DNA from 2 places in the Halomonas sp. DP8Y7-1 genome. Region 2 is predicted to be linked to the other one. Evidence: riboswitches for the same ligand, from Rfam matches in the RefSeq annotation. Region 2 holds a riboswitch; the other holds the start of a gene.
What was found. A riboswitch is a leader RNA that binds a small molecule or an ion and turns the genes downstream of it on or off. The one in region 2 is predicted to bind thiamine pyrophosphate.
Positions count from the first base shown of each region.

Region 1: linked by a shared signal. The riboswitch ahead of KUV41_RS09315 (sodium:solute symporter family protein) and the one ahead of thiC (phosphomethylpyrimidine synthase ThiC) in region 2 are both predicted to bind thiamine pyrophosphate.

Region 1 is NZ_JAHVIN010000005.1:920,614-927,466, forward strand. It holds gene KUV41_RS09305 (3-oxoacyl-ACP reductase) at 32-835, shown strand; gene KUV41_RS09310 (LLM class flavin-dependent oxidoreductase) at 835-2,124, shown strand; gene KUV41_RS09315 (sodium:solute symporter family protein) at 2,390-3,835, opposite strand; TPP riboswitch at 3,914-4,077, opposite strand; gene KUV41_RS09320 (hypothetical protein) at 4,150-4,998, opposite strand; gene KUV41_RS09325 (diguanylate cyclase) at 5,153-6,832, shown strand.
Region 2 is NZ_JAHVIN010000005.1:801,151-811,566, reverse strand. It holds gene KUV41_RS08815 (class I SAM-dependent methyltransferase) at 1-289, opposite strand, end outside; gene KUV41_RS08810 (VOC family protein) at 331-735, shown strand; gene KUV41_RS08805 (DUF4870 family protein) at 857-1,246, shown strand; gene KUV41_RS08800 (lysophospholipid acyltransferase family protein) at 1,249-2,190, shown strand; gene KUV41_RS08795 (hypothetical protein) at 2,187-2,543, shown strand; gene KUV41_RS08790 (glucan biosynthesis protein) at 3,074-4,690, shown strand; gene mdoH (glucans biosynthesis glucosyltransferase MdoH) at 4,687-6,609, shown strand; TPP riboswitch at 6,780-6,931, shown strand; gene tenA (thiaminase II) at 7,009-7,677, shown strand; TPP riboswitch at 7,746-7,880, shown strand; gene thiC (phosphomethylpyrimidine synthase ThiC) at 7,973-9,925, shown strand; gene KUV41_RS08770 (acetate/propionate family kinase) at 10,234-10,416, shown strand, end outside.

The DNA.
Region 1 (6,853 bases), 120 kb from region 2:
GCGTTCCCCGCCTCGACCAAGGACTCATCGCATGACCGCTCCCGATACCTCTCCTGTTGTCGACCCCATTGCGCCTGATATCTCCGCTCAAATTGTGCTGATTACCGGCGCAGGACGTGGTCTGGGCGCTCACCTGGCGCGCGCCTTCCTGCGAGAAGGCGCTCGCGTGGTGGTCAACTACCGCCGCAGCGAAGAAGGCGCCCGGGCGCTGGTCGCTGATTACCCGGAACACGCCTTGGCCGTCGCTGCGGATGTGTGCGATCGGGATGGCGTGGAGGCCATGTTGGCGAGGGCCTGTGAGCGCTTCGGTGGGCCTGTGACTACCGTGGTCAACAATGCGCTGCCGGACTTTGCATTCAATGGGGACGCACGGCCTGGGCCTGACTCGCTGAGCTGGGAGCATCTGGACCATCAACTTCAGGGTGTGGTGCGTGGTGCGCTCAACACGGTTCAGGCAGCGCTTCCCGGCATGCGCGAGGCGGGTGTCGGGCGTGTCATCAATATCGGTACCAACCTGTTCCAGAACCCGGTGGTGCCGTATCACGACTACACCGCGGCCAAGGCGGCGCTGCTGTCGCTGACGCGTACGCTGGCGCAGGATCTCGGCCCAGACAATATCAGCGTCAATATGGTGTCCGGCGGCTTGCTGCGCACGACGGATGCTTCCAGGGCCACACCAGACGCGGTGTTTGACCTCATCGCCGCCAACACACCGCTGCGACGGGTGACCACCCCGCAAGAGTTTGCAGACGCGGTACTGCTGTTGGCTTCTCCGTGGGCCAGGGCCATCACCGGGCAGAATCTGATTGTCGATGGCGGACTGGTGAAAGGCTGATGACCTCCATGCACTTGAATCTCTTCATCCTGGGTTGCGGTCATCACAAGGCGGCCTGGCGACACCCTGGTTCCAGCGTCGAGCGATTGGCGGATATCGCCTACTACGAAGAGCTGGCCAAGCTTGCCGAACGCGGTCGCCTGGATGCGGTTTTCTTTGCCGATGGCCATGCCGCGGGCAATGTCGCAGACGGTCCGCTGTGGACCTTGGAGCCGCTGACAATGCTTGCCGCGATGGCGCGTGCCACACAGCATATCGGCCTGATCTCGACCGTCTCCAGCACCTTCTATACGCCATTTCATGCGGCTCGCATGCTGGCATCGCTGGACCATATCTCGGGCGGACGGCTTGGGTGGAACCTGGTGACGTCAATGTTCGACAGCGAGGCGCGCAATCATGGCCTGGAAGGCATGCCGGGCCACGCGCAGCGCTACGCTAGAGCGGAAGAGTTTGCCAATACCGTGCTGGCGCTGTGGGACTCCTGGAGCGATGGCGCGCTGCTGCGAGATCGCCACGGCGATTATGCGGATGCTGCTCAAGTGCAACCGATTCATCACCGCGGCGAGCATTTTCTGGTCGATGGCCCCTTGACGGTGCCTCGCTCGCCACAGGGCCATCCCGTGCTATTTCAGGCCGGGGCATCAGAACAGGGGCGAGACCTGGCGGCACGCTATGCCGAAGCCATTTACGCGGTGGCCTACGACCTGCCATCGGCCCAGGCTTACTGCGCTGACCTCAAGGCGAGGGTGAAAGCCGCAGGCCGTCCAAGGGTGGCGATCATGCCGGGGCTTGTGACCTACGTCGGGTCTACCGAGGAAGAGGCCCGACGCAAGCAGCGTGAACTCGACGAGTTGCTGCCGGTAGAGGCCTCGCGGCGACAGTTGAGCCAGTTTATCGGCCAGGACGTCAGTCACTGGGAGCTGGATGCGCCCGTGCCCGCGCTGCCGTCGCTGGAGGCCTTTACAGGACCGAAAGGACGCTATGCCACCATCCTGCGCATTATCGAGGCTGAACGGCCAACCCTGAGACAGCTAATGGGACGGCTTGCCGCTGGAGGTGGGCACTGCACGATGGTCGGCACGCCGGAGGGAATTGCCGATGAGATGCAGCGCTGGGTCGAACAGGGTGGGGCTGATGGCTTTAACCTGATGCCACCCTCACTGCCTCACGGCATCGAGGACTTCGTCGAGCAGGTCGTGCCGGAATTGCAGCGACGTGGGGTCTTCCGCCGGGAATATGAGGGCAAGACGCTGCGCGACCATCTTGGATTGTCACGCCCCAGCTGCTGAGCTGGCGTCTTGTTCACACTGCTGCTAGGCACGACAGCCTCTACAGACATCCGCCATAACAGCGGGGGAGCTCGCCCCGCCGTTATGGTTTCGGTTCAGTGGCGTCGGTTTGATTGCCTTAGGGAAACACTGCATAAATTACTGCGCTCGATATCTCGGCTGCTGGCGGTGCTCAAGATCCTCATTTAACCGCATGTAAACTCCGGTCTTTCCGCTCCGGCAGCTACCGACCTGTCATCGCTCGAAACATTTATTCAGCGTTTCCTTAGTTCTGGAAGCGTCTCACCAGGCCGCTCATTCGGTCAAAGTCGTAGCTCTCCCGAGATGGCATCAGCTTCATCAGGACGAGAGATACCAGCACCGGAACAAAGGCAGCCAGCAGGAAAGATTCCAGGAGTGTCGCGGTGCCACCGTTAGGCGAGGGGAACATCCACAGTCCGGCCAGCAGACCTGCTGCGGTACTGATCACTGCATTGCGACCGTGATAGCGGCGGTTGAACAGGCCGAAAAACACCGGAAAGGCTGCGGCAGAGCACAGCAGGTCTGCCAGCAGGAACAGGTAGAGGACGCTGTAGCCCTGCGCAGCGACCCACGTCACTGGTATTGCAGCGACGACGATGAGCCAGCGTGCCATTCTCATCAAGGCCGCCTCACTGGCCTGGGGCAGCAGCCTGTGCATGTCGACGGCGATAATGCTGGAGGTGGCATTGATCGTTGTGTCGGCGCTACTCATTACCAGCGCAAGGCCAAGAGGAATCAGGGCCAAGGCAAACCACAGAGGCACGTCGGACAACAATACGCTGAACAGAGCGACGGAGCCGTCTCCCTCAAGTCCCAGGCCGATGAACGCCAGACCGAACAGACCCATGAGCACGATGACCGGGAAGTTGAAGAGTCCCGCGATCCAGAAGCCACGCCTGAGCACGCGAGTATCCCGGGCCGCATAGATCCTCTGCCAGGTTCCTTGGTAGAACAGACCCGTCAGCATCACCGCGAGAAAGAAGGTCAGGCCAGCGCGCAGGCCGCCAGCATCGGTGATATCCAGCAGTTGCGGAGCACGCTCGCGCAGCCCCTCGAGCGTCGGCGCAACGCCACCCGCCGCCTGCCAGCCAAACATGAGCAAGAGAGCCAGCAGTGGCAGGATCACCAGCATCTGCACCTTGTCAGTGAAGATGGTGGTGCGCAGGCCGCCGTAAAAGGTGTAGAGCAGGGTAGCGACCATCACCACGCTGGCGGTCAGCCAGAGGGGGATGGGGGCCAGCAGGGTCACCATATGGGCGATGGCGGTCAGCCCTGCAGCCAGAGAGATAAACAGGTAGAACAGCATAATCGCCAGGGTGAACGCATACATCGTGCGGCCGTAGCGGTGGATCACGAACTCGGTCAGGCCGTGGCCTTCGGGAATCAGCTCCCGCATGCGTCGACCAAGAGGAATCATCACCAGGCGAGGCACCATGGAGCCGAGCGCGTAGCCAATGACCGCCGCGATACCGCCCCAGGTGGCAGCCTGGGCCGGTCCAAACAGGATCCAGGTGCCCAGTGTGGTGGCAATCAACGTCAGCACCGTGGCACGAGTGTTCTGACTGTTACGTGCGGAGATGTAGTCATCAAGGCCGCCCCGACGGCGTCGGGCGTAGAGCAGGCCTGGAATGGCAAAGATGGCAGCGCACAGCAGCAGCCACAGCGCCGTCCAGAGAGGGTCGAGCATCATCGAGAGAAACCTCTTTCTTATCGTTGTCCGCAGGGACCAGTGGACATCGGGACGGACGGCGGGCAGGAAGAAAGAGGGAGTGCGGCAACCATCCTTCCCTTCGCCGGCATGACCCGGATCAGGTTCAAAGGGTTACCGCGCAATGCGGAATCTCAGCCCCGTGCTATGGCCTTGGTGCGATACAGCACTGTCGCGGCGCTGTCACGACCTGTATGGCCAATAGGGCTCCCCTAGGAAGAGGTCCAGACTAGGGCCGGCTCGCGGGGCTGTCAATTGCAGAAAGGTAGGGCGCTCGTTGCGGAAGCATCGCGCCGCTAACGCCCCTCGAGTGACAGTGTTTGGCAGGCCCGATCCAGCCAGTGGGTCGTCTCCGAGAGCCTGGGGTGGGGGTTGTTGTTGCAGTCGAAGCAACCCGAGCTCTTCGCCACCTCTGCCAGCGACGTATCAGAGGTAGCGTTCAGCACGAGGGTGCGCCGATGCCCTCCGCCGCCGGCAAGAAAGTGGGCAGCTTCAGCGTGCTGGACTTCCATGGGAAAGGACAGGTCTGACATGGGAAAGGACAGGCCTGACGTGGGAGTGTCTGGTGAGACAGTGTCCTCGGCAAGCGCAGTGCCTGGCTGGCCTCTGCACCAGATGACTTCGAATCCCCTCTGATGGGCATGCAGGCCAATGCGATGTACGTCCCTGATCTGCCCAGCCATTACCAGGCGCAGCGCAGGTTGGACCAGCAGCGCAAGCAGCTGATCGCATTGCTGTACCAGTGGCTCATGTTGCTCGGCACGCCTCAGTCGGGCGGGGGAGCCATTTAAGTTGATAAGGCGAACCAGCGAAGGTTGTCCGAGCAGCGTCGCGTGCAGGACTTCCAGATGGGTCTGTGTCGGGCTGTCCGGCAGCAGTAGTTCCGCGACGTGGTCGCGACCCTGGCTGACATGGACTGTCGTCAGGGGGGAGTGATGGACGTCGGCGTGCTGGCGCTGGTCCTTAAACGGATGCGGTAGTCGGTAGGCGTTGCCGTCGTCGTCAACCGGCTCCGCTTGAGTGGTCTGCATACGGTAATCCACAAGACCGTAAGCGCTGCCCAGTTGAGTCACCAGCCAGGCGGCATGTCCTTGGTACGTGAGCGAGAGAGCTCTCTCGATCGCCATCAAGTTCTGGTAATACATGGCATTCGCCTCTTGAGCACCGTGAGCGAACGTGCTGTCCACGCAGCGTGGAAAATTCTGATGCATTCAACCATACAAACAGCCAAATTCATTAGCAGGCCAGAAGGATGCTTGTGCGTCCTATCACGTCAGGGGAACGACCAGGAGAGCCAGCATGGACCAGTATGCCTGGGTGCGAGAAGCATTGACGCTTGCCGGGACGGTACTCGTCAGGGTGTCGCCAGCGGCGGTGGTGCTAGACGTGGCCGGCGATTGTGCGTCGGTGTTGGGAGGATCTCGCGATGAGGTTGTCGGACGTTCGTTGTCGGAGCTGCAGGGGCACTCCGCCAGGCTTGCAGAAGCCATGGCGGGTGCGGGCAGGCAGTGGGATGAGCAGGGAAGGGGGCAAAGCCGTAGCTCGGCTTACGTGATGCTGCCTGATGGCAGCATGGTGCTGCGTCTGCCGATGCAGCAACGACCTGACCATGGTGTGGTGGCTCGGCTAGCGGATCATCTTCCAGTCATGGTGGCCTACGTGGATCGAGACCTGTGCTTTCGCTTCAACAATCAGGCATATCAGGACTTCATTGGCCTTACGTCGTCTGAATTGGCAGGTCAGCCAGTGGCATCGGTGCTCGACGCCTCCTCCTATGCGAAGATTCAGCCGCGCTTCGCGCGTGCCCTGGCGGGGGTAGAGGTCAGCTACGAGGATTCACTGGTATTGCAGGACGGCAGGAGAGCATTTTTCAAGGTGAACTACTTGCCGGATATCGTGGATGACGGTGTCGCGGGCTTCTACGCCATCATTCAGGACGTCTCTGAATACCGATCGATGATTCAGCTGCTACGGGATGTGCACACCGGCGTTAACCGCACGGATATCGAGACGTCCGAGATTGTCGACATGCTGCTGCGAGATGCCCTTGTTTACCTGGGCCTGGACATCGCGCTGGTCAGCGAGGTGGTGGGTGAGCAGTACAGCGTGCGCTGGGCGGCCAGTGATGGGGCGCCGGTAGGTCCTGGGGATACCTTTCCTCTGGGGGATACGTATTGCCGTCTTACCCTTGATGCGTGTGACGTCTTTGCTACCCATCATGCCAGGTGTGATGAGCGTGTTAGCGGGCACCCCTGTTACCAGGCGTTTCAGTTGGAAACCTATATTGGTGCGCCCATTTGGATAGAGGGCTCCGTCTGGGGAACGCTTAATTTTTCCAGCGCTAGACCTCGTCGCCAGCCCTTTTCAGAGGTTGATATTGAGCTGGTGCGTCTGCTGACCGGTGCAGTAGAGCGAGTGATTACCAACGAGCTGGACGTAGCGCGGATCAAGAGAGAGCGCGACGAGCTGGAAGATCAGGCATTGCGTGACCCGCTCACGGGATTGCCCAATCGGGCGCAGCTCGATCGCTATGTCGACGAACTTATAGAGGAGTGCACTTCACGGGGGACGGGCTTTGCCCTGGCTGTGCTGGACATCGACTTCTTCAAGCAAGTGAATGACCACTATGGGCATGTGGTAGGAGACCAGGTCTTGGTGTGGCTCGGTCAGGCCGTTGAGCAGTGTCTGCGTGATGGTGACCTGGTGGCCCGTACCGGAGGCGAGGAGTTCGTTATCGTCATGCGTCATGCCGCATTGGAGGAGGCCATGAGCGCGGCGCAGCGTGTATGTCAGGCCATCAGCCAGAGCCAGATCGAACTTGCAGACGGTCAGCAGTTGAACATCACCATCAGCATGGGCGTCGGTGCGTACACCAAGGGGGAGACGTTTACGTCGCTATTTGAGCGCGTGGATCAAGAGCTGTACGCCGCAAAACACGCCGGACGCAACCGGGTATGTGGCAAGCGTCATATGGCCTAAACAGAGGCTGGTCTTTGGATG
Region 2 (10,416 bases):
ACATCAGTGACAGCGTGGGGCCAGGGCCAGCGCCAAAATCCAGCCCACTTGCCCCGGCAGGCAATCGTTCGCTCAAGGGACCGAACAGCCGTCCCAGGAAACGCCGATAGCCGGGATCGTCGGGGCGGTTGTCGTGCTGGTCGTAGATCGCTTTTTCCGCGGCTGGCGCCAGACGCTGAGCCGGCGGCACGGCAATCAGGTCACAGCGCGGACAGCGGAAGTAGTCGCGCTGTCCGTCCCAATGAAAATGCTGGGTCGTCGGGTTTGTGCATAGCGGACAGCTCGGCATCGTCGTATTCTCTGAGGCTTGATTCACTTGTGGAGAAAGGCATGCTGTCAGGTCTTGATCACCTGGTCATCACCGTGACCGATATTTCCCGCGCCGTTGACTTCTACACGCGCGTGCTTGGACTCGATGTCCGCTACCGAGACCGTGAACGTGTCGACCTGATGCTGGGCGAGCTGGCCTTGCGTCTGCACTGGACCGCGACCGACGTCCACCCGCGCGCCGCCACACCGACGCCCGGCAGCCTCGATATCTGTTTCAAGAGCCAGCTGCCCCTTGCTGACGTCCAGCAACACCTGGAGGCACTGTCGGTCGATATCGAGCTCGGTCCGGTGACTCGTCAGGGCGCCACCGGCAAGATCGAGTCGCTCTACTTGAGAGACCCCGACGGCAACCTGCTGGAGATCTGCCGCCCACTGCGAGAACCCCAGGAGCACGGTGAGGTCTAGAGCGGGATGAGGCCGAGGAACGAGTAAGATCCAGCGACGAATCTCCCCCGTTCATCATGGCATTGCGGCACAGGCTGGGTATCATAGCGAAGCCGTTTTACATGCACAGAAAGGAACACGGATGAGCCAGCGCGACCTCGAGCCCCAGTCTCCCCACGTCACGCCCCCCGAGCCGGAGGGCTTTGGCGCCGACACCACCATCGCCATGGTCGGCTACGCCTTGCTGCTGGCCAACCTGGTCACCGGCTTCACCGCCGTGATCGGCGTGGTCATCGCCTATGTGTACAAGGGCAAGGGCCCCGCCTGGCTGGACCAGCATTATCGCTACCAGATCCGCACCTTCTGGATCGGACTGGTCTATGCGGTCGTCGCCTCCCTGCTGACCTTCGTCCTGATCGGGCTGCCGTTGCTGCTGGCGCTGGCGGTATGGTTGATCGTCCGCTGTGTGAAGGGTTTCAAGGCCCTGCAGGAAAAGCGTGCCCCGGACAACCTGGAAAGCTGGCTGATCTGATCATGCAACTCCCCTGGCAACAACGTCTGCAGGCCTTTGCCGTCGCTCGCCTGTGGACCCTCCTGTCGCACTGCTCGCCCGCCTCACTGTGGCGGCTGAGCCGCGTTCTCGTCAGCCTGGCGTACCCCTTGCTCAAGCGCGAACGCGCGGTCACTCGGCTGAATCTGGAGGTCGTCTACCCCGACGCCAGCCCGCAGCAGCGGGAATCGCTGGCTCGCGACAGCCTCACGCACTCGACCGCCACCATGCTCGAGCTCGGCTTCTCCTGGCAAGGCGACCCGCAGCGCGTGGCTGACAGCATCGTCGAGGTGCATGGCAGAGCCTTGCTGGATGACGCCCGCGCCGAAGGCAAGGGGGTCATCATCCTGGCGCCTCACTTTGGCAACTGGGAAGTGCTCAACTTCTGGCTGTCCAGCCACTTTCCCTTCACCGCCATGTACGAGCCGCCCAAGCTGGCACCCTTGGATCCCATCATCCGTGCGGGACGTGAGCGCTGCGGCGCCAGCCTTGTGCCGACCAATCCAAGAGGGGTCGCCGCCCTGCTCAAGGCGCTGAAGCGCTGCGAGGCCGTCGGCATCCTGCCGGACCAGGAGCCCAGCTGGGGCAGCGGTGTCTTTGCTCCCTTCTTCGGACGCCCGGCCTATACCGCCACCCTGCTGCCAAAGCTGGTGGGACGCACCGAAGCACGGGTGGTGACAGGCGTCGCCCTGCGCCTACCCGGGCGAGGGTTTGCCCTGCACTTCCTGGCCGCCGACGAGCGGGTCTACGATGCCGACGAGACGACCTCCTGTACCGGTGTCAATGCCAGCATCGAAGAGGTCATCGCGCTCGAACCCGCCCAGTACCAATGGGAGTACAAGCGCTTCACCAAGACCCTGGAAGAGCAGCGCGGCGATCCCGACTTCCGCCGCCACCGGCTGTACAGTTCGAGGAATATGAAGTGACCCGTCCTCAGGACTCGATCTCCCGCGACACCCATGTAGGGCACGCCTTGTACGTGATGTACCTGGCGGGCCTGGTCACCGGGTTCCTGACCCTGCTGATCGCGCTGATCGTGGCCTACGTGTACCGCAAGGATGCCCCGCCGTGGCTTCGGGCCCACTATCACTACCTGATTCGAACCTTCTGGATCGGCCTGGTGTATGGGGCCGCCGCGGCGGTGCTGACGGTTCTGGTCATCGGCCTGGCCTTGCCACCACTGCTGGTCAGTGCCTGGTTCGTGATTCGCTGCATCATCGGCTGGCGCGCGCTACACCGGCGGCTGCCGCCGCCTCGGCTGGACAGCTGGCTGTGGTAGCCATCTGACGCAGCCGAGCCGACACCCGCCAACGCGGGCGCCCCTGCTGCCTCGCGCCTTACCTGCCGAATCAGTCTCTTCTCCTGTCTATTCTCTTGTCCCTGTCTCTTCCCCTTCCCCTTCTCTCCTGCCCTTGCCCCTGCGACATGTATCCGCAGGGATACATTTCTTCGCAATTTTGTCGCCAGAAGACGACACGGAACCTCACTTTCCACCTCCTCTCAAAGGCAGGTAGAACCCATCTATTGCATCTTTACCATCAGACAATAGGCTAGAGTGTGGAGAGCATGGATAGCCGTTTCAGCACAAATATGGGCAAAGTGAGACACGCGACCTGCTGGCTGACCGCCTCTCGACCATCGCCGCAACGGCAGTCGCGGCGATGGTCACGTATCACGGCGATCCGCGGCAGACCGTGATGGCTCCGCGATAGCCGTGACAGGTCCCGACGCCCACTGCCCAACGTCCCACTGGTTCCGCCTGACAGAGCACTGGCAGTTCGGTGCCATCAGGCCGCAAGGAGAGCGAACGTGAACACCCGAGTCATCTGCGGACGGTCGACACCGCCCACTGCCTACCCAGCCGAGTCAGCCCGCGTCAGTGGACGCGGCCGCCCCCACTGGAAGGCCGCTGCATCATGGGCACTGGCCGGCATGCTGGTCAGCGCACCCGCGCTGGCGGTGGATGCCGACAGCCTTTTCGAACAGGTGACCGATCAGGCGAGAACCCTGGCCGAAGCGCCCTACGAAGCGCCAGAGAGTACACTGCCTGACGCCGTGGCCGAGATGGGCTACGACCGCTACCGGCAGATTCGCTACCGCGATGAACAGGCGCTTTGGCGCGATCACGGCAACTTTCAGGTGGAGCTGTTCCATCCCGGCTTTCTCTACGACCAGCCGGTCGATATCCATCTTCTCGAAGATGGTGAGGTGCGCACCCTGCCCTTCGAGCAGCAGCGCTTTCGCTACGACGACGATGCTGCTGAGCTGGCCGAACTGGATCTCGGCGACCAGGGCTATGCCGGCTTCCGTCTGCATTACCCGCTCAACCGAGCGGATGTCGACGACGAGTTTGCCGTATTCCTCGGCGCTTCCTACTTCCGCCTGGTGGGCAGAAACCAGGGCTACGGGCTCTCCGCAAGAGGCTTGGCGATCGATACGGCCATGCCCCAGGGCGAAGAGTTCCCCTCCTTTCGCGAGTTCTGGCTGGTCCAGCCTGAGGCTGACGCCAATCGTATGACGGTTCTGGCGCTGCTGGACAGCCCGTCGCTGGCCGGGGCCTACCGCTTCGAGATTGCGCCTGGCAAGAACACTGTCGTCGACACCGAAGCGCGACTGTTCGCCCGCAGCGATGTCGAAAAGCTCGGGGTCGCCCCGCTGACCAGCATGTTCCTGCATGGCGAAATGGATCGGCAGGAAGAAGATGACTATCGCATCCGCGTGCATGACTCCAGCGGGCTGCTGATGGCCACCAGTTCTGGCGAATGGACCTGGCGCGTTCTCGATAATCCCGCAGACCTGCAGATCTCTGGCTTGCAGGATACCTCTCCCAGGGGCTTCGGCCTGGTCCAGCGTCCGCGCCACTTCGATGCCTATCTGGACATGGAAGCCCGCTACGAACGCCGCCCAAGTCAGTGGGTACAGCCCGCTGGCGACTGGGGAGAAGGCCACGTGGAATTGATCGAAATTCCGACCGACAGCGAGACCCACGACAATATCACGGCCTACTGGGTCCCCTCCTCGCCCCTCAAGGCGGGAGAGTCACGCACCTATCGGTATCAGACCTGGACCTTCGCTGACACCCCCATGGAGGAACCCCTGGCGCGGGTCGTCAGGTCACGCCAGGGCTGGGGTGGCATTCCCGGTCAGAGCAATCCCCCCGACGAACAGCTCAGGCAGTTCATCATCGACTTCCGCGGCGGCGAGCTCGAGGGTCTCGATGCGAGCCAGCCGGTCAGCGTGCACCTGACCACGTCCAGTGGCGAGACGACGGAAACCAAGGTGACAGCGCTGCCCGATGGAGACACCTGGCGGGCCAGCTTCAAGCTGCTGCCTGACGGCGAAACGCCGGCAGACCTGCGCCTGACCTTGATGCTGCGCGACCAGCGCCTGAGCGAAACCTGGAACAGCATCTGGAGTCCCCGATGAACGAGCATACCCCGGAAGTCCCCTGGCCCCGGTGGCGCAGAACGCTGGTAGGCATGGCCATTGCCGCCACCACCGCGCTGGGTGTCTGGACCATGTTCAAGATCCTGTATGTCGAGGGCATCACTCCCCTGGAAATGGCCATCCTGGGGCTGTTTGCGATCACCTTCGGTTGGATCACCATGGCCTTCTGGAGCGCCGTGATCGGGTTTGTGCTTCACCTCACTGGGCGTGACCCCTTGAGCCTCAAGCGGCGTGGCCCCGGACCGATGAGGCCCGCCGGCTCTCGCTCTCGCACCGCCTTGGTCATGCCGATCCACAACGAGGACGTGGCCCGGGTCGCGGCTGGGCTCGAGACGACCTGCATGGACCTTGGCGAGCTGCCGGAGGGCATCGACGTCGAGGCCTTCGTGCTCAGCGATAGCACCGACGACGCCGTCGTGGCGGAAGAAAAGGCCGCCATGGCAGCGCTGCAGCAGCGACTCGAGGGCCACTGCCGGCTGCACTATCGCCACCGGGACAGCAACGCAGGACGCAAGGCAGGCAACTTGGGCGACTTCTGCACCCGCTGGGGCAGCCACTACGACTATATGCTGGTGGTCGACGCCGACAGTCTGATGAGCGGTACCACGGTGGTCGAGCTCATCGACGAGATGATGGCCAATCCTCGACTGGGGCTCCTTCAGACGGTGCCCATTCCCGTGCGCCAGCAAAGTCTGTTCGGGCGCTGCAATCAATTCGCTGCCGCGCTTTACTCGCCCATGCTGGCGGCAGGGCTGAGCTTCTGGCACGCCACCGCAGCCAACTATTTTGGCCACAATGCCATCATTCGGGTGGACGCGTTCACCGACGCCTGTGGCCTTCCCGAGCTCCCCGGCAAGCCGCCCCTGGGTGGCGATATCCTCAGTCATGACTTTGTCGAGGCAGCGCTGTTGCGCCGAGCCGGCTGGCAGGTGCGCATGCGCACCGACCTGGGCGGCAGCTATGAGGAAATGCCCAGCCACATTCTCGACTATGCCAAGCGTGATCGACGTTGGGTACAGGGCAACCTGCAGCATCTGCGCCTGCTGAATGGCCACGGCCTGCATGTGCTGAGCCGTCTGCACTTCTTCTTCGGCGCGCTGGCCTACCTGTCGTCGCTGGTGTGGCTGGCGATCCTGGTCATCAGTACCATCGATGCGCTGATCAGGGCTCTCGTTCCCACGAACTTCTTCACCGCCAGCTCGCAGTTGTTCCCTGACTGGCCCATCGCTCCGCCCAACCTGATCATTCCCTTGTTGATCGGCACCTTGGGCATGCTGCTGATGCCCAAGGTGCTGGGACTGATACTTGGTCTCATGCGGGATCCAGAGGGCTACGGGGGACGCCCAAAACTGGTCTTGAGCATGCTGGTGGAGACCCTGTTCGCCATGCTGATCGCACCGCTGATGATGGTCTTCCACAGCCGTTTCGTGATCCAGGTGCTGACCGGTCGTACCGTTGCCTGGGACCCGCAATCCCGAGAGGGGCGGGCACTGCCCTGGCGGGAAGCCTTCCGCCATACCTGGCTGTGGTCGCTGATTGGTGCGGTGTGGGCTCTTGTCACCTGGGCCTACACTCCGAGCTTCTTTCTCTGGCTGACGCCCGTCTGGCTCGGCCTGGTGCTGGCGGCTCCGCTGGTGCGCTGGAGCTCCAGCCTGACCATCGGCCGCCGCCTGGCCCGCGCCGGGCTTCTGCTGGTACCCAGTGAGACACGCCCCCCCAGGGTCGTCGCCGATCTACACATCGAGAGTCAGCTACCCTCATCGGGCGCGCCGGCCGCTCCCCCCAGCGAGCGTCCCCGAGACATGCCTGTGCAGTCCTTCCGACGCCCCCATCAATCGGCTGAGGTGCACAGCGACCCTGGCCACCCGATCGACACCCCCACGCCAGATCGTCGCTGATCCATCATAAGCCATCATCAGCGTCGGTGCAGGACGCCGCGGCCGTGACCCTCATGGCCGCGGCGTCATCATTAGGTAGTCTCTCTCGACAACCTCCCTTGACGCCCCCTTCCGATGCTATCCGAAAGTGGTGTCTGGCAAAGCCGCAGGGGCGTGCTAGACTGCGGTCGACTCGCTTGACGGGGTGCCGGTCAATCCGGCTGAGATGGTGCAGGGCCAGCGTGGTGTAGCGGCCCGACAGCACCGATCCCGTGGAACCTGATCCGGGTGCGGTGTGGACTCACACCTTGAACCGGCGTAGGGAATCAGGCGGTGGCACGCCTTCCCTGCGGGGGCCTGCCCTTCCTCCCCGCCGTCCTTCTCTGCCCCGCCCACCGGATCCACTATGCCGGAGCTATCATGGGCTATTGCTTCAACGATCTGATCGCTGCCTGCCGCGACGACTGGCGGCGCTATACCGAGCACGACTTCGTTCGTGCACTTGGGCGCGGCGACCTGAATGACGCCAGCTTTCGCCACTATCTGAAGCAGGACTACCTGTTTCTCCTGCAGTTTTCACGCGCCTACGCCCTTGCTGCCTACAAGAGCCAGGACCTGGAGAGCTTGCAGGGGGCCTTCAAGGGGATGCAGACGATCCTCGAGGTCGAACTGGGCCTGCATCTTGCCTACTGCCGAGAATGGGGCATTGACGACAGCGAGCTCAGCCGTCTACCGGAGGCACGTGCCACCCTGGCCTATACCCGCTACGTCCTCGACACCGGCAGTCGTGGTGATCTGCTGGACCTGCACGTTGCCCTGGCGCCCTGCATGGTCGGCTACGCCGATATCGGTCGCTGGCTGGCGGATCATCCCGAGACGCTGCGTGGTGGCGACAATCCCTACGATGCCTGGATCACCATGTACGCAAGCCCTGACTTTCAGGCCTCGGCCGTGCGCGAAAGGCACTGGCTCGACGACCAGCTCAGCCAGGTATCGAGCGCTCGTTTCGACCGGCTGGCGCGCATCTTTAGCGACGCGACCCGTCTCGAGACCGACTTCTGGCAGATGGGACTGGAGCTGAGCGACTGACCTTGGCGACGCCTTTGGGCGATCGACCTGGGCGATCGCGCTCGACAACACAGACAAGCTGACAACAGCAACGCTTGACGGGGTGCCGCAGCCAGCGGCTGAGATCATGCAGCGCATGAGACCCGTTGAACCTGATCTGGGGATACCCCCGATGTTACGGCATCGAGGCGAGGACCAGCGTAGGGATCAAGCGCTCACGGCCACGGCCTCGACGCCCCCTTCTCCCTCGCGACGTGCCATTACCACCATCAGGGCGACGCCACTTGCCCTGCACCGCCGTGAGAGGAAACCACCTATGTCACTCGACCATCCCTCGTCTCATCCGAGATCCCGCCATGACGCCCACTTCCTGGCCGAGACGGCCAGGGTCGACCAGGCCGCCGTCACTCCCCTGCCAGGCTCTCGCAAGGTCTATGTAGAGGGCTCCCGCCCCGACCTGCGGGTGCCATTTCGCGAAATCACCCTGTCGCCGACGCGCACTTCAGGCGCCGACGAAGCCAATCCACCGCTACTGGTGTACGACACCTCAGGCCCCTATACCGACCCGGCGATACAGGTCGATCTGCGCAAGGGACTGGCCGAGTTGCGCAGGCCCTGGATTGAGGAGCGCAACGACACCGAGTGGCTCGACGGTCCCACCTCCGAGTACGGCCGCCGGCGTGCCAATGACCCACTGCTGGCACCGCTGCGCTTCGAGCTGACGCGCACACCACGCCGCGCCACCAGGACCGCCGATGGCCGCCCGGGCAACGTCACCCAATTGCATTACGCGCGGCGCGGCATCATCACACCGGAAATGGAGTTCATTGCACTTCGCGAGAATCAACGTCGACAGGCCCTTCAGGACCCTTATCGTGGCAGTGACGAGGTCGAAGCGATACTTGGCCACCAGCACCCCGGCCAGTCGTTCGGAGCCCGTTTGCCGGATGAGATCACCCCCGAGTTCGTGCGCCAGGAAGTGGCCGCCGGACGTGCCATCATCCCGGCCAACATCAATCATCCCGAAGCCGAGCCGATGATCATCGGGCGTAACTTTCTGGTGAAGATCAACGGCAATCTAGGCAACTCTGCGGTGACCTCCTCCATCGAAGAGGAAGTGGACAAGATGACCTGGGGGATTCGCTGGGGGGCGGATACGATCATGGACCTGTCCACTGGACAGAACATCCATGAAACCCGTGAGTGGATCATCCGCAACTCACCGGTGCCAATCGGTACCGTGCCACTCTATCAGGCGCTGGAAAAGGTCAAGGGCGTGGCCGAGGACCTGACCTGGGAGGTCTTTCGCGACACCTTGATCGAGCAGGCGGAACAGGGGGTGGACTATTTCACCATCCACGCCGGTGTGCTTCTTCGCTATGTGCCGCTGACCGCTGGCCGAGTCACCGGCATCGTCTCGCGGGGGGGCTCGATCATGGCCAAGTGGTGCCTCTATCACCACCAGGAAAGCTTCCTCTACACCCACTTCGAGGAGATCTGCGAGATCTGCAAGCAGTATGACGTGGCCTTCTCGCTGGGCGATGGGCTGCGCCCGGGATCCGTGGCAGATGCCAATGACGAAGCTCAGATGGCCGAACTCAAGACCCTGGGCGAGCTGACCCACATTGCCTGGAAGCACGACGTGCAGGTGATGATAGAAGGGCCCGGCCACGTGCCCATGCACCTGATCAAGGAGAACATGGACAAGCAGCTCGAGTACTGCGACGAGGCGCCCTTCTACACCCTGGGCCCGCTGGTCACCGACATCGCTCCCGGCTATGACCACATCACCTCAGGCATCGGCGCGGCGATGATCGGCTGGTACGGCTGCGCCATGCTCTGCTACGTCACCCCCAAGGAGCACCTGGGCCTGCCCGACAAGGACGACGTCAAGACCGGGATCATCACGTACAAGATCGCCGCCCATGCGGCGGATCTGGCCAAGGGGCACCCCGGCGCTCAGCGCCGGGACAATGCGCTGTCCAAGGCACGCTTCGAGTTCCGCTGGGAGGACCAGTTCAACCTGGGCCTGGACCCGGACACGGCCCGCGCCTACCACGACGAGACGCTGCCCAAGGACGCGGCCAAGGTGGCCCACTTCTGCTCCATGTGCGGACCCAAGTTCTGCTCCATGAAGATCAGCCAGGAAGTCCGAGACTATGCCCGCGACAACGGCCTGGACGGCGACAGCGAGGCGGTCATGGCGGGCATGGAGGCGCAGGCACAAGCCTTCCGCCAGCAAGGCGGTGCCCTGTACAAGGAAGTCTGACGCAAGCCCATCACGGCCTCCTTCCCGCCCGCGGCCCCGCGGGCGGGAAGGAGGCTGCCGCAAAGCGAATGCTGCGGCGGAGATTCAGGGCCGCCGGCAGCCTTCACGCTGCATCGCACAAATTGCTACCAAAGTCTAACCTCTTTGCCCTGTCACTTGATGGTCGTCACAAGCTGTGCTGTTCCACCAGCAACTGGCCCTCCCTACCTCCCCAGGACAATTATGAGGCACCGGCCGCGGTGCTAGATTCGCCGCCATCCCCCCCCCCGTTTACACGCCTTAACAAGGCGTCTTTCTCTGGAGATGGCATGAAAGCCCCGATACTGGTGATCAACTGCGGCTCCTCCTCGATCAAGTTTGCGCTGGTCGATCAGACCCCTGGCGCACCTCGGATATCAGGCATTGCTGAGCGCCTGGGCAGCCACGATGCCTGCCTGAAGCTGGAAGAAGAGCACGGCAACCGGCGTGACATTTCGCTACCTCGAGCCACC